Regions from separate parts of the Cupriavidus sp. SK-4 genome, predicted to be linked through region 2. Evidence: predicted binding sites of a transcription regulator. Region 2 holds the regulator's gene; the other holds the start of a gene.
The links. Region 2 encodes sigma-54, which starts transcription at its own class of promoters, with help from an activator protein. Its sites were predicted from a motif close to TGGCANGNAANCTGCTTT; they were not measured.
Positions count from the first base shown of each region.

Region 1 (7,542 bases), on a different contig from region 2:
GCGAGCAGGCGCTGGAAATCACCGACGCGCTGGTGCGCTCGGGCTCGATCGACCTGATCGTGATCGACTCAGTGGCCGCGCTGGTGCCCAAGGCCGAAATCGAAGGCGAAATGGGCGATTCGCTGCCGGGCCTGCAGGCCCGCCTGATGAGCCAGGCGCTGCGCAAGCTGACTGGCACTATCAAGCGCACCAACTGCCTGGTGATCTTCATCAACCAGATCCGCATGAAGATCGGCGTGATGTTCGGCTCGCCGGAAACCACCACCGGCGGCAACGCGCTGAAGTTCTACGCCTCGGTGCGCCTGGATATCCGCCGCATCGGCTCGATCAAGAAGGGCGACGACGTGATCGGCAACGAGACCAAGGTCAAGGTGGTCAAGAACAAGGTCTCGCCGCCGTTCCGCGAAGCCTTCTTCGACATCCTGTATGGCCAGGGTATTTCGCGCCAGGGCGAGATCATCGACCTGGGCGTGGACGCCAAGATCGTTGAGAAGTCCGGCGCCTGGTACAGCTACAACGGCGACAAGATCGGCCAGGGCAAGGACAACGCGCGCGAATACCTGCGCGAGAACCCGGACATCGCCGACGAGATCGAAAATAAGGTGCGCGCGGCGCTGGGCGTGGTGGCCATGAACCCCACTGCGGCGGCTGCCACGCCGGTAGCGGTCGAAGACTGACGGCGCCAGCGGCCATTGCGCCATCCGGAAGGCCGGGGCATCGCCGATGCCCCGGCCTTTTTGCTTGGCGCGGATCCATCCATCCACAGATTCCTGTAACCCATGGCAACCCGCCCCCCGCTTTCGCTGAAGGCCCGCGCCGTCGGCTACCTATCGCGCCGCGAGCACAGCCGTGCCGAACTGGCGCGCAAGCTGGCGCCGCATGCCGAGTCGGCCGAGCAGCTGGAGCAGTTGCTGGACGCGCTGGAGCGCGAGAACTGGCTGTCGAACCAGCGCTTTGCCGACAGCCTTGTGCACCGCCGCGGCGCCCGCTACGGCACCGCGCGCGTGATGCAGGAGGCCAAGACCCACAAGCTTGGCAGCGAGCAGCTGGGTGATCTGCAGGAGCGGCTGCGCGCCAGGGAAGTGGCGCGCGCCCGTGAGGTCTGGCGCAAGCGCTTCGGCACCCCGCCGGACACGTCCGAAGCGCGGGCCAAGCAGATCCGCTTCATGGTGGCGCGCGGGTTTTCGCGTTCGGTCGTCAGCAAGATCATCCAGGGTGCGGACGAAGACTACGGCGACGACGATGGCGAGGCCTGATGCGCCATGGTCGGCCGACAATCCCGCTGCGACAGTTGCTGCACAAGGATGTTCCCGGCCAAAGCGGCGCGGCATGTTAAACTCCCCCGGTTTTCGGTGCTCCGGCACCGCCGTTCCCCAGCCCCCGTATTTCCAGCCTGGCCATGCCTCTGTCCCAGCCCGTCAACCGCTCCCAGCGTCACCGTCGCGCCATTTCGGCCGAGGCGTACCAGAGAGAGGACGGCTTGTGGGATATCGAGGTGCGCCTGACCGACACCAAGCCTCGCGACATCGAACTGGCCGGCGACCGCGTCCGCCCGGTAGGCCAGCCCCTGCACGACCTGTGGCTGCGCGTCACGATCAATGAGGAAATGACGGTGCTGGATGCCGAGGCCTGCTCGGACTGGGTGCCGTATCCATCCCATTGCGACACGATCGGCCCGGCTTACCGCAAGCTGATCGGCCTGAACCTGCGCAAGGGCTTTCGCAAGGCTGTGCGCGAGCGCCTGGGCGGCATGCATGGTTGCTCACACCTGACCGAGGCCGCTGGCGTGCTGCCCAGCACGGCGATCCAGGCTTTTGCCGGTGAAGTCATCAATATCCGCGACAACGGCGAGGACGACCCGAATCCGGAGCCGCCCTATCAGTTGAACGGCTGCCACGCCCTGCGTTTCGATGGCGAGGTGGTTCGTCAGTTTTACCCGCGCTGGTATGGTCACCAGCCGACGCCCAAGGTACGGGCCGAGGCAGCACCTGCCGTCGCAACTGCGCCTCAGGCGCCGCCCGCGGCCAATGGCGACCGCGGCAATGATGGCAACGACGCTGTCCCGGCCGAGCGGCCGACCGGCACCTCCGGCTGATTCTCAGGATTGGCCAGCCTGACGAGAGAGTTCGTCTTCTTTCAGATTCTTCCCTTCTACCTTTTACGCCTACCCGAAAGGAAACACGCATGAATATCCATGAGTATCAAGGCAAGGAAATCCTGCGCAAATACAATGTGCCGGTTCCGCGCGGCATCCCCGCGTTCTCGGTTGACGAGGCCCTGAAGGCCGCAGAAACGCTCGGCGGCCCGGTGTGGGTCGTCAAGGCTCAGATTCATGCGGGTGGCCGCGGCAAGGGCGGCGGCGTGAAGGTTGCCAAGAGCATCGACGACGTCAAGACCTACGCTTCGAACATCCTGGGCATGCAGCTGGTCACGCACCAGACCGGCCCGGAAGGCAAGAAGGTCAACCGCCTGCTGATCGAAGAAGGCGCCGACATCAAGAAGGAACTGTACGTTTCGCTGGTGGTGGACCGTGTTTCGCAGAAGGTCGCGCTGATGGCCTCGAGCGAAGGCGGCATGGACATCGAAGAAGTCGCTGCCCACAGCCCGGAAAAGATCCACACCCTGATCATCGAGCCGTCGGTCGGCCTGACCGACGCTGAAGCCGACGACATCGCCCGCAAGATCGGCGTGCCCGACGCGAGCGTGGCGCAAGCCCGCCAGGCGCTGCAAGGCCTGTACAAGGCGTTCTATGAAACCGACGCTTCGCTGGCTGAAATCAACCCGCTGATCCTGACCGGCGACGGCAAGGTTATCGCGCTGGACGCCAAGTTCAACTTCGACTCGAACGCGCTGTTCCGTCACCCGGAAATCGTTGCCTACCGCGACCTGGATGAAGAAGACGCCAACGAAATCGAAGCCTCGAAGTTCGACCTGGCCTACATCTCGCTGGACGGCAACATCGGCTGCCTGGTGAACGGCGCCGGCCTGGCCATGGCCACCATGGACACCATCAAGCTGTTCGGCGGCGAGCCGGCCAACTTCCTCGACGTGGGCGGCGGTGCCACCACCGAGAAGGTGACCGAAGCCTTCAAGCTGATGCTGAGCAACCCGAACGTGGAGGCCATCCTGGTCAACATCTTCGGCGGCATCATGCGTTGCGACGTGATCGCCGAAGGCGTGATCTCCGCGTCCAAGGCCGTGCACCTGACGGTGCCGCTGGTCGTGCGCATGAAGGGCACCAACGAAGACCTCGGCAAGAAGATGCTGGCCGACTCGGGCCTGCCCATCATCTCGGCCGACACGATGGAAGAAGCCGCCCAGAAGGTGGTGGCCGCTGCCGCTGGCAAGTAAGCCGTCGCACGAACGCAACCATACGCGAACGCGGGCGGTGCGCAGGCGCTTTGATGCGCCCTCGCGCGCGCCGCTCGTAGCCAAGCAAAGGATTACAGCATGTCGATTCTGATCAACAAAGACACCAAGGTCATCACCCAGGGCATCACCGGCAAGACCGGCCAGTTCCACACCCGTGGCTGCCGCGACTACGCCAACGGCAAGAACTGCTTCGTCGCGGGCGTGAACCCGAAGAAGGCCGGTGAAGACTTCGAAGGCATTCCCATCTACGCCAGCGTCAAGGACGCCAAGGCCCAGACCGGCGCCACCGTGTCGGTCATCTACGTGCCGCCCGCAGGCGCCGCTGCCGCGATCTGGGAAGCCGTTGAGGCCGACCTGGACCTGGTGGTCTGCATCACCGAAGGCATCCCCGTGCGCGACATGATGGAAGTCAAGGACCGCATGCGCCGCGAGAAGAAGAAGACCCTGCTGCTGGGACCGAACTGCCCGGGCCTGATCACGCCGGACGAAATCAAGATCGGCATCATGCCGGGTCACATCCACAAGAAGGGCCGCATCGGCGTGGTGTCGCGCTCGGGCACGCTGACGTACGAAGCCGTGGGCCAGTTGACCGCGCTGGGCCTGGGCCAGTCGTCGGCTGTCGGCATCGGTGGCGACCCCATCAACGGCCTGAAGCACATCGACGTGATGAAGATGTTCAACGACGATCCGGAAACGGACGCCGTGGTCATGATCGGTGAGATCGGCGGTCCGGACGAAGCCAACGCGGCTTACTGGATCAAGGAAAACATGAAGAAGCCGGTGGTTGGCTTCATCGCTGGCGTGACCGCGCCTCCGGGCAAGCGCATGGGCCACGCCGGTGCGCTGATCTCGGGCGGTGCCGATACCGCCCAGGCCAAGCTGGAAATCATGGAAGCCTGCGGTATCAAGGTGACCAAGAACCCGTCGGAGATGGGCCGCCTGCTGAAGGCAATGCTGTAAGTCGTACCTCGCCATTCCAGCGAGCGCTGGAATGACGAACCAGACAATGCCCCCGCCCGCGCGGGGGCATTGTCATTCTGGAGGACGGTTTCGGCGTGGCTTCCGGCACGAAACATTACAAAATTGAAATCTAATCGAAAGGTTCGTGCGGTAAACAGTCATGTCCGTGTTTCGAGACATCCGAAATCCCGTCAGATGACGGGTGTGCCACCTATAAAATTCGAGGAGCCCTCCCGTGGAACTGCTGTCTTCCACCACATTCTGGATTGCGTTGGGATCGATCATCCTGACCAATATCGTCCTGTCCGGCGACAACGCGGTGGTGATCGCGCTCGCCTCGCGCAACCTGCCGCCCGCCCAGCAGAAGAAAGCCATCTTCTGGGGCAGTGCCGCCGCCATCATCATGCGCGTGGTGCTGACCGTGGCCGCGGTCAAGCTGCTGAGCCTGCCGTACCTGAAGATCGTGGGCGCGGTGTTGCTGGTCTACATCGGCGTGCAACTGCTGACCGGCGATGACGACGAGGAAGGCCACGACGGCAAGGACAATATCTGGGCCGCCATCCGCACCATCCTGATCGCGGACCTGGTGATGTCGCTCGACAACGTAGTGGCCGTGGCCGCCGCTGCACAGAAGGGCCCCGAGGGCAGCCAGCTGATGCTGCTGATCATCGGCCTGGGCCTGTCGATCCCGCTGATCGTGTTCGGCAGCACGCTGCTGCTCAAGGTCATGGAGCGCTTCCCGGTCATCATCGTGCTGGGCGCAGCGCTGCTGGGCTACCTGGCCGGTGAAATGCTGGTCAGCGACCCGGTCGACGCGGCCTGGTTCGAAGTCCACGTGCCGCACGCCCACCTGGTATTCGGCGCCGCCGGCGCGATCCTGGTGGTGATCATGGGCAAGCTGCTGAGCCGCCGGTCGGCACAGACCGCCTGACGAGGTTCCGCCCAGGCGAGAAGGGCGGCCAGCTGGCCGCCCTTTTTCATTGGTGCGCCGGCAAGGCGGGTCGTCGGTGCCTTGGCCAACTAACTCATGTGAGTGATCGCACATTTTGTCGCTTCGTGCGGTGGTAGCGGGCACAAGTGACAAATTTTGGCGCATCCGGCAAGCATCCCCCTGACGGGTGACGAAATTTGTCGCTTCTTGCCCCCTACGGATGGGGGATGCTGCTGGCACGCTTACTGCTCAATAGTCCCCGCGTCACGAAACCGAAGACGTGCAACGCTTAACCAAAATCTCTTCGAGGGGTCAAATCATGCAACGGGTACAACTGAAGAAACTGGGCCGTCGTGTCCAGAAGGGCTTTACGCTGATCGAACTGATGATCGTGGTTGCGATCATTGGTATTTTGGCAGCTATTGCGATTCCCGCGTATCAAGACTATGTAGCAAAGTCGAAAGCGTCGGCCGCGTACGCTGACATTGCTGCGGGTAAGACGGGCTATGAGCTCGCCATCGTTGAAAGTGACCTTGCCAACGTCGCAGCACGTTCGGGCTTGGATACCTCGGCAGCTGGGACCGGGAACTGCGTGATTACTATTCCCGCGAATCCCGACCCTACCGCTGCTATTAGCCCCGCCATCAAGTGTGCGATCAAGACTCCTGGTCGCCTGGGCGCTGGTGCTACTATTCAACTCGATCGTTCGGCAACAGGGCTCTACACGTGCTCTACCACCGTTATGGCTGCCGCGTACAAGCCGGCAGGTTGCTAGTGATAGTCGAGGGCGCATACGCCTGACGATTTAGGTATTACGAAAAGCGCCTACGGGCGCTTTTTCTTTGTCAGGTCGCCAAGCTATCATGCGCCTTTCCGCTAAATAGGCGCCTCAATGCCGCCGTCCAGGACCTCCCCGTCGGCTGCCTTCATCGCAGCAATCGTGATCCCGCTGCTAGTCTCCCGGCACACTCTGCCGCTTGCGACGTTCTATGGCGAATGGACAGCCGCGCTCTGCGCGCTCGCCCTCCTCGGGGCCCATGCAGTTCGACAGCCCATGGCATCGCCTTCCGTGTCGATGCCGTGGGTATCGCTGCTGCTCGTCTGGCTAGTCGCCGTCAGCCTTGTACTCGGCGCTGCCGGCAACCCTGATATCACCGGCAGCCGCCTCGTCACCGTCCTCACGCTTGTCCTTGGCGCGGCAGTGACATGCGCTGCACGGACGTACCGAAATGCATCGGCAGCATCAACTCCGGCTATCGGCGATGCCCTCGCAACTGCGTTCCTGATTGCCGGGCTGCTCGGCACCGTGACGCAGTGGGTGCAGCTTTTCCACTTCGAGCCCCGCACTTTCGGCCTCGTCTCCTCCTACTTCTACGACAACAACCGCCGCCTCTGGGGCAACCTGAACCAACCCAACCACCAGGCCACCGTTGAAGGCCTGGCGTTGGTGGCGTCAGTGTGGCTGGCCTCCCGTGGCCGCTTGCGCTTCCCGATGTGGCTCGCCGCCGTGGCCTTGCTGGAAAGCGGCATCGTGCTTTCCGGCTCGCGCACCGGCGTGCTGCATGTTGGCCTGGCTGCCTTCTACGCGCTGGCCGCGGCGTGGCTGGCGCGAGGCGCTCGACGTGACTCGGATCCAATGCAGCGACCAGTCGGTCTGCTCGTCGCAGCAGTAGCGATGGTGGCAATGCTACTGTTCCTGCAACCCGCAATCCGCGCGGCAGGGCAAGCCTTCGACTGGCGCCTGTTCGACACCATCGCCCAACTCGAAGCCGAAGACCAGATGTCCGCACGCGGAGCACTATGGACGCATGCGCTGGCAATGTTCCGCTCCCACCCCTGGTTCGGCGTCGGCTGGGGCGAGTTCGGCTGGGCGCAATTCCAGCAGTTGCAGCAAGTCGGCGTGAAGGTGGAGATGTCCCTGCACGCCCACAACGCCATTCTCGACCTGCTTGCGAAGACGGGCATCATCGGTGCCGCAGGCGTCGGCCTGATCCTGCTGGCCTGGCTATGGCGCGTGGTTCGCGTTCGCCTGTGGCACGGCGATGGCGAAGAGCGCAAGCAGACCGTGCTGGTTCTTACCTGGCTGGCGATGCTGTGTGCGCATTCGATGCTCGAATACCCGCTGCATTACCTCTATTTCTTCCTGCCGTTCTGCTTCATGCTCGGTTGGCTGGAGCCGTCGGGCTTCGGGCGGTGGCGTGTGCCGATGCCAGTGGCACGTGGGCTGGCGATCGCGTTTGTCGTGGTAGCCGCGATCGTGCTGGCCACCATGTGGCAAG
Region 1 is NZ_JFJW01000017.1:9,656-17,197, reverse strand. It holds gene recA (recombinase RecA) at 1-677, shown strand, start outside; gene recX (recombination regulator RecX) at 780-1,256, shown strand; gene CF68_RS03700 (DUF2889 domain-containing protein) at 1,400-2,095, shown strand; gene sucC (ADP-forming succinate--CoA ligase subunit beta) at 2,185-3,351, shown strand; gene sucD (succinate--CoA ligase subunit alpha) at 3,451-4,332, shown strand; gene CF68_RS03685 (TerC family protein) at 4,568-5,263, shown strand; gene CF68_RS39050 (pilin) at 5,583-6,038, shown strand; gene CF68_RS03675 (PglL family O-oligosaccharyltransferase) at 6,156-7,542, shown strand, end outside.
Region 1: the regulator sigma-54 is predicted to act here: its motif matches at 5,498-5,515, upstream of CF68_RS39050 (pilin).

Region 2 (7,542 bases):
ATCGCCTATACGCAAGGGCTGATGGACCTGGGCGCCACGGTGTGCTCGCGCGGCAAGCCGGCGTGCCTGGCCGATGCCGCTGCGTGCCCGCTGTCGGCCGACTGCGTGGCGCGGCGCGACGGGCTCACCGGCGTGCTGCCCACGCCCAAGCCGCGCGCGGCCATCCCCGAGCGCAGCACGGTAATGCTGCTGGTGCGGCGCCAGCGCGAAGTGCTGCTGCGCCTGCGCCCCGGCAGCGGCATCTGGGGCGGCCTGTGGAGCCTGCCGGAGATGCCGGTCGACAGCGTGCCCTTCGACGCGGAAGCCGCCGAGGCGGCGGCGCTCGACTATGCCAGCGTCTTTGGCAAGCCCGCGCGCGCCGCGCTGACCGGCGAGCTGACCCATGTGTTCACGCACTTCCGCCTGCTGATCCGTGCCATCCGGGTCGATGTGAGTGCGGACGGCGCAAGCCTGATGGCGCAGGACAGCGCCGCGGAAGCCGCACAGCGCTGGATCTCGCTTGACGATCTCGATGCGGTGGGTACGCCCGCGCCGGTGCGCAGGCTGCTGGAGGACCAGGCGCGCGGCGGGCTGTTCTGAATGCTATGGAAAACGGCGCCTAGAGCATGTGGTTCTGGCGCATGTAGCGGTGCACGATCTCGATGCGCATGCCGGCATCGGGCAGCGCCATCAGCATCTGCTTGGCCTTGAGCGGCACCGGCAGCAACTCGCACAGCCGGTTGGCGACCCAGCTCGGGTCATCCCACAGGTAGGGCTCGTCGAACGGCAGGCGGTCGGGTTGCTCGGCATGCAGCCGCGTGACAATGCGCCGCAGCGCATCCAGGCATTCGCCCAGCAGCTCCAGCTTGCAGTCGATGATGTCGGGGGGCAGCACCTCGGCGCGGGCGACCAGCAGGCCGTCGTCGCGGGTGTCATGGCTGACGATATGGAAGCGCTCGCGGCCGCGCGCGCGGATCAAGAGCACGCCCAGCTGTTCCATGTTGCAGTCGACGATCTCCGCCAGGCAGCCGACCAGCTCGGGCACGGTGGGCTGGTCCGGCCGGGCCACTTCCTCGCCGCTTTCGATCAGGCAAACGCCGAAGGGTGTGCTGTCGCGCAGGCAGTTGCGCACCATGTCGACATAGCGCGCCTCGAACACGCGCAATGGCAGCCGTCCACCGGGAAACAGCACGGTGTGCAACGGGAACAGCGGCAGGTTGTCGAGCGTCCGTGGCGGATCTTCTGATGCCGTGGGACGGTAGAGGTCGGTCGAGGACATGCAGTGCCAGCTTGGGTATCGCGCAGCAATGGGCCAGCCGGCCAACGCGGCGCGCAGATGCCAATGATGCCAGTGGGCAGTCCCGCCTGCGTCAGCCCGCCGGTGCGAGCTCTCGGTGTCTCACCAGCACATTACCATGCGCCCGGAAGTAGTTGGCAAGCCTTTCCGCAATATAGACAGAGCGATGCTGGCCGCCGGTGCAGCCGATCGCCACGGTCAGGTAGCTGCGGTTGTCGGCAATGAAGCTTGGCAGCCACTTTTCCACGTAGGCGCGAATATCCTCGGCCATTGCCAGCACCATTGGCTGGGCCTGCAGGAAGTCGATCACCGGCGTGTCGCGCCCCGTCAGCGGGCGCAAAACCAGGTCGTAATAGGGGTTGGGCAGCGAGCGCACGTCGAACACCATGTCCGCATCGCTGGGCACGCCGTGCTTGAAGCCGAACGACTCGAACAGCAGCGTCAGCCGCTGGCTGTCGTCGCGGATCAGCTCCTTGATCCAGCTGCGCAGCGTATTGGTGCGCACATTGCTGGTGTCGATGCGGTGCGCGGCCTCAGCCAGCGGGCTCAGCAGCGCGCGCTCCATCTCGATCGCTTCCATCAGCGCGGTGTCGTTGAAGGCGGGTTCACCGCCCGGACCCGGCATGCCGTCGGTACGCACCGACAGAGGGTGGCGGCGGCGCGTCTCGGAGTAGCGCTGCACCAGTGCGTCGGTGCTGGCGGTCAGGAACACCACCTCGACCTGGTGCTCCGCGGCCAGCGCGCGCACGGTGTCGGGCAACTGGTCGAGCGACTCGCGGCTGCGGATGTCAGTGGCGACGCCCAGGTGCGTATAGCCCTGGCTGTCGAGATAGCGGGTCAGTTCCGGGATGAACTGAGCCGGCAGGTTGTCCACGCAGTAGTAGCCTGCGTCTTCGAGCACGTTCAGTGCGACGGACTTGCCGGAACCGGATATGCCGGTGATGAGGATGATGCGCATAGCACCTGAAGCATAGCATCAGGTGCTGGCTGCGTCATGACAGGGAGTTTACACAGGCAAAAATGGCGAACCTCCCGGTTCGCCATTCTTCTTCAGCTTGCGCCGTCGCTCAGGCTGCCTTGGACAGGCATTCCTTCATGTAGGCCTTGTATTCGTCGCCCTTCTTGCCCTTGCCCGACTTGCTGCAGGAGGCCATTTTCTCCTGCTGGGTCTTGGACGCGCCCTTGGACAGGCATTCCTTCATGAACGCCTTGCGTTCGTCGCCCTTCTTGCCGGCGGCTTCCGTATTGCAGGCCTTCATCTTGTCCTGCTGGGAATTGGCTGCGGGCTTGTCCGGGGTAGCCGGGGTGGCGGGCGTGGCAGGCATGGCCGGCGTTGCCGGTGCGGTGGCCGCCGGCTTGGCTGGCGTAGCGGGGGTTGCCGGCGTGGCGGTGGTCTGTGCAAAAGCGCTGGCGGCGATCATCGGGGTGACCAGCGCGCACATCGCGATCAGTTTCTTCATGCTTGCTCTCCTGGGTGTGGAAAACTTCATGGCCGCGCGCCATTGCCGGCGTTGCAGCTTCCGTAACGGGCGCGATGCCCATTACAGCACAAAACGGAGCATGCCTGAAGAACGTTGACGTCCTGCGTCAACGCCGTTGTAAGTAAATGAAAACGCTGGCGCTCAGAGCAGGCGGCCCTGGCCGCGCGAAACCGCATCGGCCTGCATCGCGGCGCGCTGCCGGTCCATGAAGTCGCGCAGCGTATCGATGCCGCGCAGGCGCAGGATGGTGTTGCGCACCGCGGCCTCGACCAGCACGGCCAGGTTGCGCCCGGCCGCCACCTGGATCTTGACCATGTGGATCGGCAGGCCCAGCACGTCGAGGTATTGCGAATCGAGCGGCAGCCGCTCGAACTCGCCGTCATTGCGGCGCACCAACTGCACCACCAGCTTGATCTTCATCTTCCGGCGCACCGCGGTCTCACCGAAGATGGTCTTGATGTCGAGCAGGCCCAGGCCGCGTACTTCAAGCAGGTTCTGCAGCAGCGGCGGGCAGCGGCCTTCGATGAAATCCGGCCCCAGGCGCACGAAGTCTACGGCATCGTCGGCCACCAGCCCGTGGCCGCGCGAGATCAGTTCCAGGCCCAGTTCGCTCTTGCCCAGGCCCGATTCGCCCATGATCAGCACGCCCATACCCAGGATGTCGAGGAATACCCCGTGCATGGTCACGCGCGGCGCGGAGATGCGCGACAGGTACAGGCGCAGGTGGTCGATCACCGCGGCGGACGACACCGGCGTGGTGAACAGCGGCGTGGACGAGCGCGTGCAGCGCAGTTCCAGGTCGGGCGGCGGCTCCATGCCGTCGGCGATCACCAGGAAGGGCGGCTCCAGCAGGATCAGCTCGCCCATCTGGCGCTTGCGGGTCTCGTCGTCCAGCCGCTGGTAATAGGTGATCTCGGGCTTGCCGAGCACCTGGATGCGGTTGGGGTGGATCAGGTTCAGGTGGCCCACCAGGTCGGCGGCGGAGGTGGCTTCGCGGGCGAACTCCACGTCGAAGGCGCGGTCCGCGCCTTCCAGACCGGCCACCCACGAGAGTTTGATGTCGGCTGCGTTGTCGTCGAAGATGGACTGGGAGGTGACGCCGGTGAGTTCCATGCTGTATGACTGGTGGGGCGGTTTGCGAAGCGCCTTGGCGCCTGCCCGGTCTGGTGCCGGCCCGCCTGGGGGATCAGGGGATCAGGGATGCCATGCGATCAGCAACTGATGGACGGCATCGGGCGTGGGCAGCGTGGCCAGTCCTTCACGCATGTCGCGGTCGGAAAGCAGTTGCGCGATTTCAGACAGGATTTCCAGGTGCTGCTGCGTAGCCTGTTCGGGCACCAGCAGGAAGATCAGCAGCGATACCGGCTTGCCATCCGGCGATTCGAACGGAATTGGTTCGGCCAGGCGCATGAAGGCGGCCAGCGGCTGCTTCAGGCCCTTAATGCGGCCGTGCGGGATCGCCACGCCGGCGCCCAGGCCGGTGGATCCAAGCGACTCGCGCGCGAACAGGTTGTCCGTCACGATGGCGCGCGCCACACCATGGTTGTTCTCGAAGAGGAGCCCGGCCTGCTCGAACACACGCTTCTTGCTGGTGACGCTGACGTCGAGGGTGATGTTGCCGGGTGGCAGCAATTTGGCCAAACGATTCATGGGCGATGCGCAGGATTTCAGTTAGCGGGCGGGACCGTTCCGCCGGGCAGTGGGCTGGCTCCGGGCTGCCGTTGGCCTGGCCGGAGGCGTCCGGCCCATTATAGAGCAGCGACTACTCCCGTATTGTGCAGCGCAACGGGGCAAGCCGGTGCAGAACGATACATGGTGATGCAATCGTGCCTCCGGGTCGGGGAGCCGGTGCACCGGTGCGGGGCACGGCCAGGATTCCCTCTCTTTGTATGGCGCAGCATACACCTTGGCGCAGCGCTTGCGAACACTCTTGCCCGTTCGGGTGAAAAGCGTTGGCTCCGGCGCCACAGCCGGGCCGCACCGCCAGTGCGGGCGCGGCATGCCGGCGGCAATCCGGAACGCGAGGGCGCAAAAAAGCCGCGCTTCGTTGCGCGGCTTGCCTGTTCAATCCTGATTCAGCAGCCCGCTGCGGGGCTGCCGGGCACGGTCATTGCTGCATTTGCGCTGCGGCCATCTGGTACTTGACCGCTTCGCGGTCGTGGCCTTGCACGCGATCCTTGTAGCGGATCACCTGACGGTCCAGCTTGTCGACGAGTGCGTCGATCGCTGCATATAGGTCTTCGTGATGCGCCTCGACAAAGATGTCCTTGCCCTTGAGATGTAGATTGATTTCTGCGTACTGACGCCGGTCCTTTTCCTTGTGGTTGTCGACAGAGAGCAGCACGCTAACGCCAATGACCTGATCGAAATGCCTGACGATTCGCTCCAGCTTCGTTTCCACGTACTCACGCAGAGGGGGCGTGATGTCCAGGTGGTGTCCACTGATCTTGAAGTTCATAGCGCTTCTCCTTCTGAAAGAGCCTCACCAGGCAGGCGGTGGGCTCGGCTACAAAGACTTGCGGAGATTGACTGCGGGGATCTTCAGGGCTTCGCGATACTTGGCAACAGTGCGGCGCGCAACAACAAAGCCTTGCTCACCCAGCAGTTCGGCAATGCGACTGTCGGAAAGGGGATTCCTCGGGTCTTCGGCTCCTATCAGTTGCTTGATCAAGGCGCGGATGGCCGTTGATGAAGCCGCGCCACCGGTTTCGGTGGACACGTGGCTGCCGAAGAAGTACTTCAGTTCGAAAGTACCCATCGGCGTTGCCATGTATTTATTGGTCGTCACCCGGGAGATGGTTGACTCGTGTAAACCCAGTGTATCGGCAATCTCCCGCAAAACCAAGGGGCGCATGGCGATTTCGCCGTGACTGAAAAAGTTCTTTTGACGCTCGACAATGGCCTGCGAGACACGCAGGATTGTGTCGAACCTCTGCTGGATGTTCTTGATCAGCCAGCGCGCCTCCTGCAGCTTCTGCTGCAGCCCGGCCGTGCCGGACTCACCCTTCGCGCCACGCAGGATTTGTGCATACATGTCATTGATGCGCAGCCTCGGCATCACATCCGGATTGAGCTGCGCGATCCAGCCGCCGCCACCCTTGCGCACGAACACGTCCGGCACCACGAAGTCGGCCTCCGGGCGGCTGTGTGCATGGCCGGGGTAGGGCGCCAGCGAGCGGATCAGTTCGTGTGCGGACTTCAGCGCCACTTCATCGACCTGCAGCGCCTTCTTCAGCCGCGTGTAGTCGCGTACTGCGAGCAACTCCAGGTGGTTGGTGACGATGTTCAGCGCCAGTTCGCGCTGCGGGTGCGTCAGGCGCCGCAACTGCAGGGCCAGGCACTCGGCGGCGTTGCGCGCGCCCACGCCGGGCGGGTCGAAGCTCTGCAGCAGCGTGAGGATGGCGTGGACTTCGTCGATCTCAAACTCGAGTTCTTCCGGCAACTCCGTGCAGATCTCCTCAAGCGATGCGCTCAGGTAGCCATCGTCGTCGAGCGATTCGATCAGGAAGATGGCCAGGCCCTTGTCGCGCGCCGAGATCTTTAGCGGCGTGAGCTGCTCCATCAGGTACTCGCGCAGCGTGGGCTCGGCTTCGCGCAGCTGCATCGGTGTTTTTTCGTCCTCGTCGCCCTGGGGGCGGCGCGCAAAGTCGTCCAGGCTCCAGTCGCCGCTGCCATAGTCGTCGCCGTTGCCGCTGTCGCCATAGCTGTCATCGTCACCCGCGCCGTCGGCGCGGGCGTCGCCATTGCCCTGGGGCTCTGCCGGGGCGGGCGCCGGTGCGCTCTGCAGGTTGACCGAGCCGTCGGCCGCCACGCGCAGCGGGCTTTCGATCCAGTCGTTCTCGCGCTCGAGCAGCGGGTTTTCCGTCAGCGCCTGTTCGACCTCTTGCTGCAGTTCCAGCGTGGAGAGCTGCAGCAGCCGGATCGACTGCTGCAGTTGCGGGGTCAGGGCCAGATGCTGGGAAAGGCGGAGCTGTAGCGACGGTTTCATGCGACCTATTCTATGCGCATCTTTCCGTTGTTGGAACGGAAATTGCTATCGCTTGTGCGGTCCGATCGCCGCTGGCTGTGGGAGGGCCCACGCGCGTCCGCGAAGAGGCCTGCCGCTCGCGGGCAGGCCGCTAAATCACATGCGGAAGTTCTCGCCCAGGTAGACACGCCGCACTGCGTCATTGGCGATGATTTCCTCGGGCTGGCCCGCGGCCAGCACCGTGCCTTCGCTGATGATGTAGGCGTGGTCGCAGATGCCGAGCGTCTCGCGCACGTTGTGGTCGGTGATCAGCACGCCGATATTGCGCGCCTTAAGGAAGCTGACGATGCGCTGGATCTCGCCCACGGCGATCGGGTCCACGCCGGCGAAGGGCTCGTCCAGCAGGATGAAGCGCGGTGACGACGCCAGCGCGCGCGCGATTTCCACGCGGCGGCGCTCGCCGCCCGACAGCGACAGCGCCGGGTTGTTGCGCAGGTGCGCGATCTGCAGGTCGTCGAGCAGCGAATCCAGGCGGCGCTCGATCTCGGCCTTGGCCAGCGGCTTGCCGTTGCTCACCTGCAGCTCCAGCACCGCGCGGATGTTCTCTTCGACGTTGAGCTTGCGGAACACCGAGGCTTCCTGCGGCAGGTACGACAGCCCCATGCGCGCGCGCTCGTGGATCGGCAGGCCGCTGATGTGGTCGCCGTCGAGCACGATATCGCCTTCGTCCAGCGCCACCAGGCCCACGATCATGTAGAACGATGTGGTCTTGCCCGCGCCGTTGGGCCCGAGCAGGCCGACCACCTCGCCGCTCTTCA
Region 2 is NZ_JFJW01000098.1:57,082-64,623, forward strand. It holds gene mutY (A/G-specific adenine glycosylase) at 1-579, shown strand, start outside; gene CF68_RS21320 (LON peptidase substrate-binding domain-containing protein) at 599-1,258, opposite strand; gene rapZ (RNase adapter RapZ) at 1,350-2,234, opposite strand; gene CF68_RS21330 (PsiF family protein) at 2,344-2,736, opposite strand; gene hprK (HPr(Ser) kinase/phosphatase) at 2,899-3,870, opposite strand; gene ptsN (PTS IIA-like nitrogen regulatory protein PtsN) at 3,952-4,407, opposite strand; gene hpf (ribosome hibernation-promoting factor, HPF/YfiA family) at 4,865-5,215, opposite strand; gene CF68_RS21350 (RNA polymerase factor sigma-54) at 5,264-6,745, opposite strand; gene lptB (LPS export ABC transporter ATP-binding protein) at 6,881-7,542, opposite strand, start outside.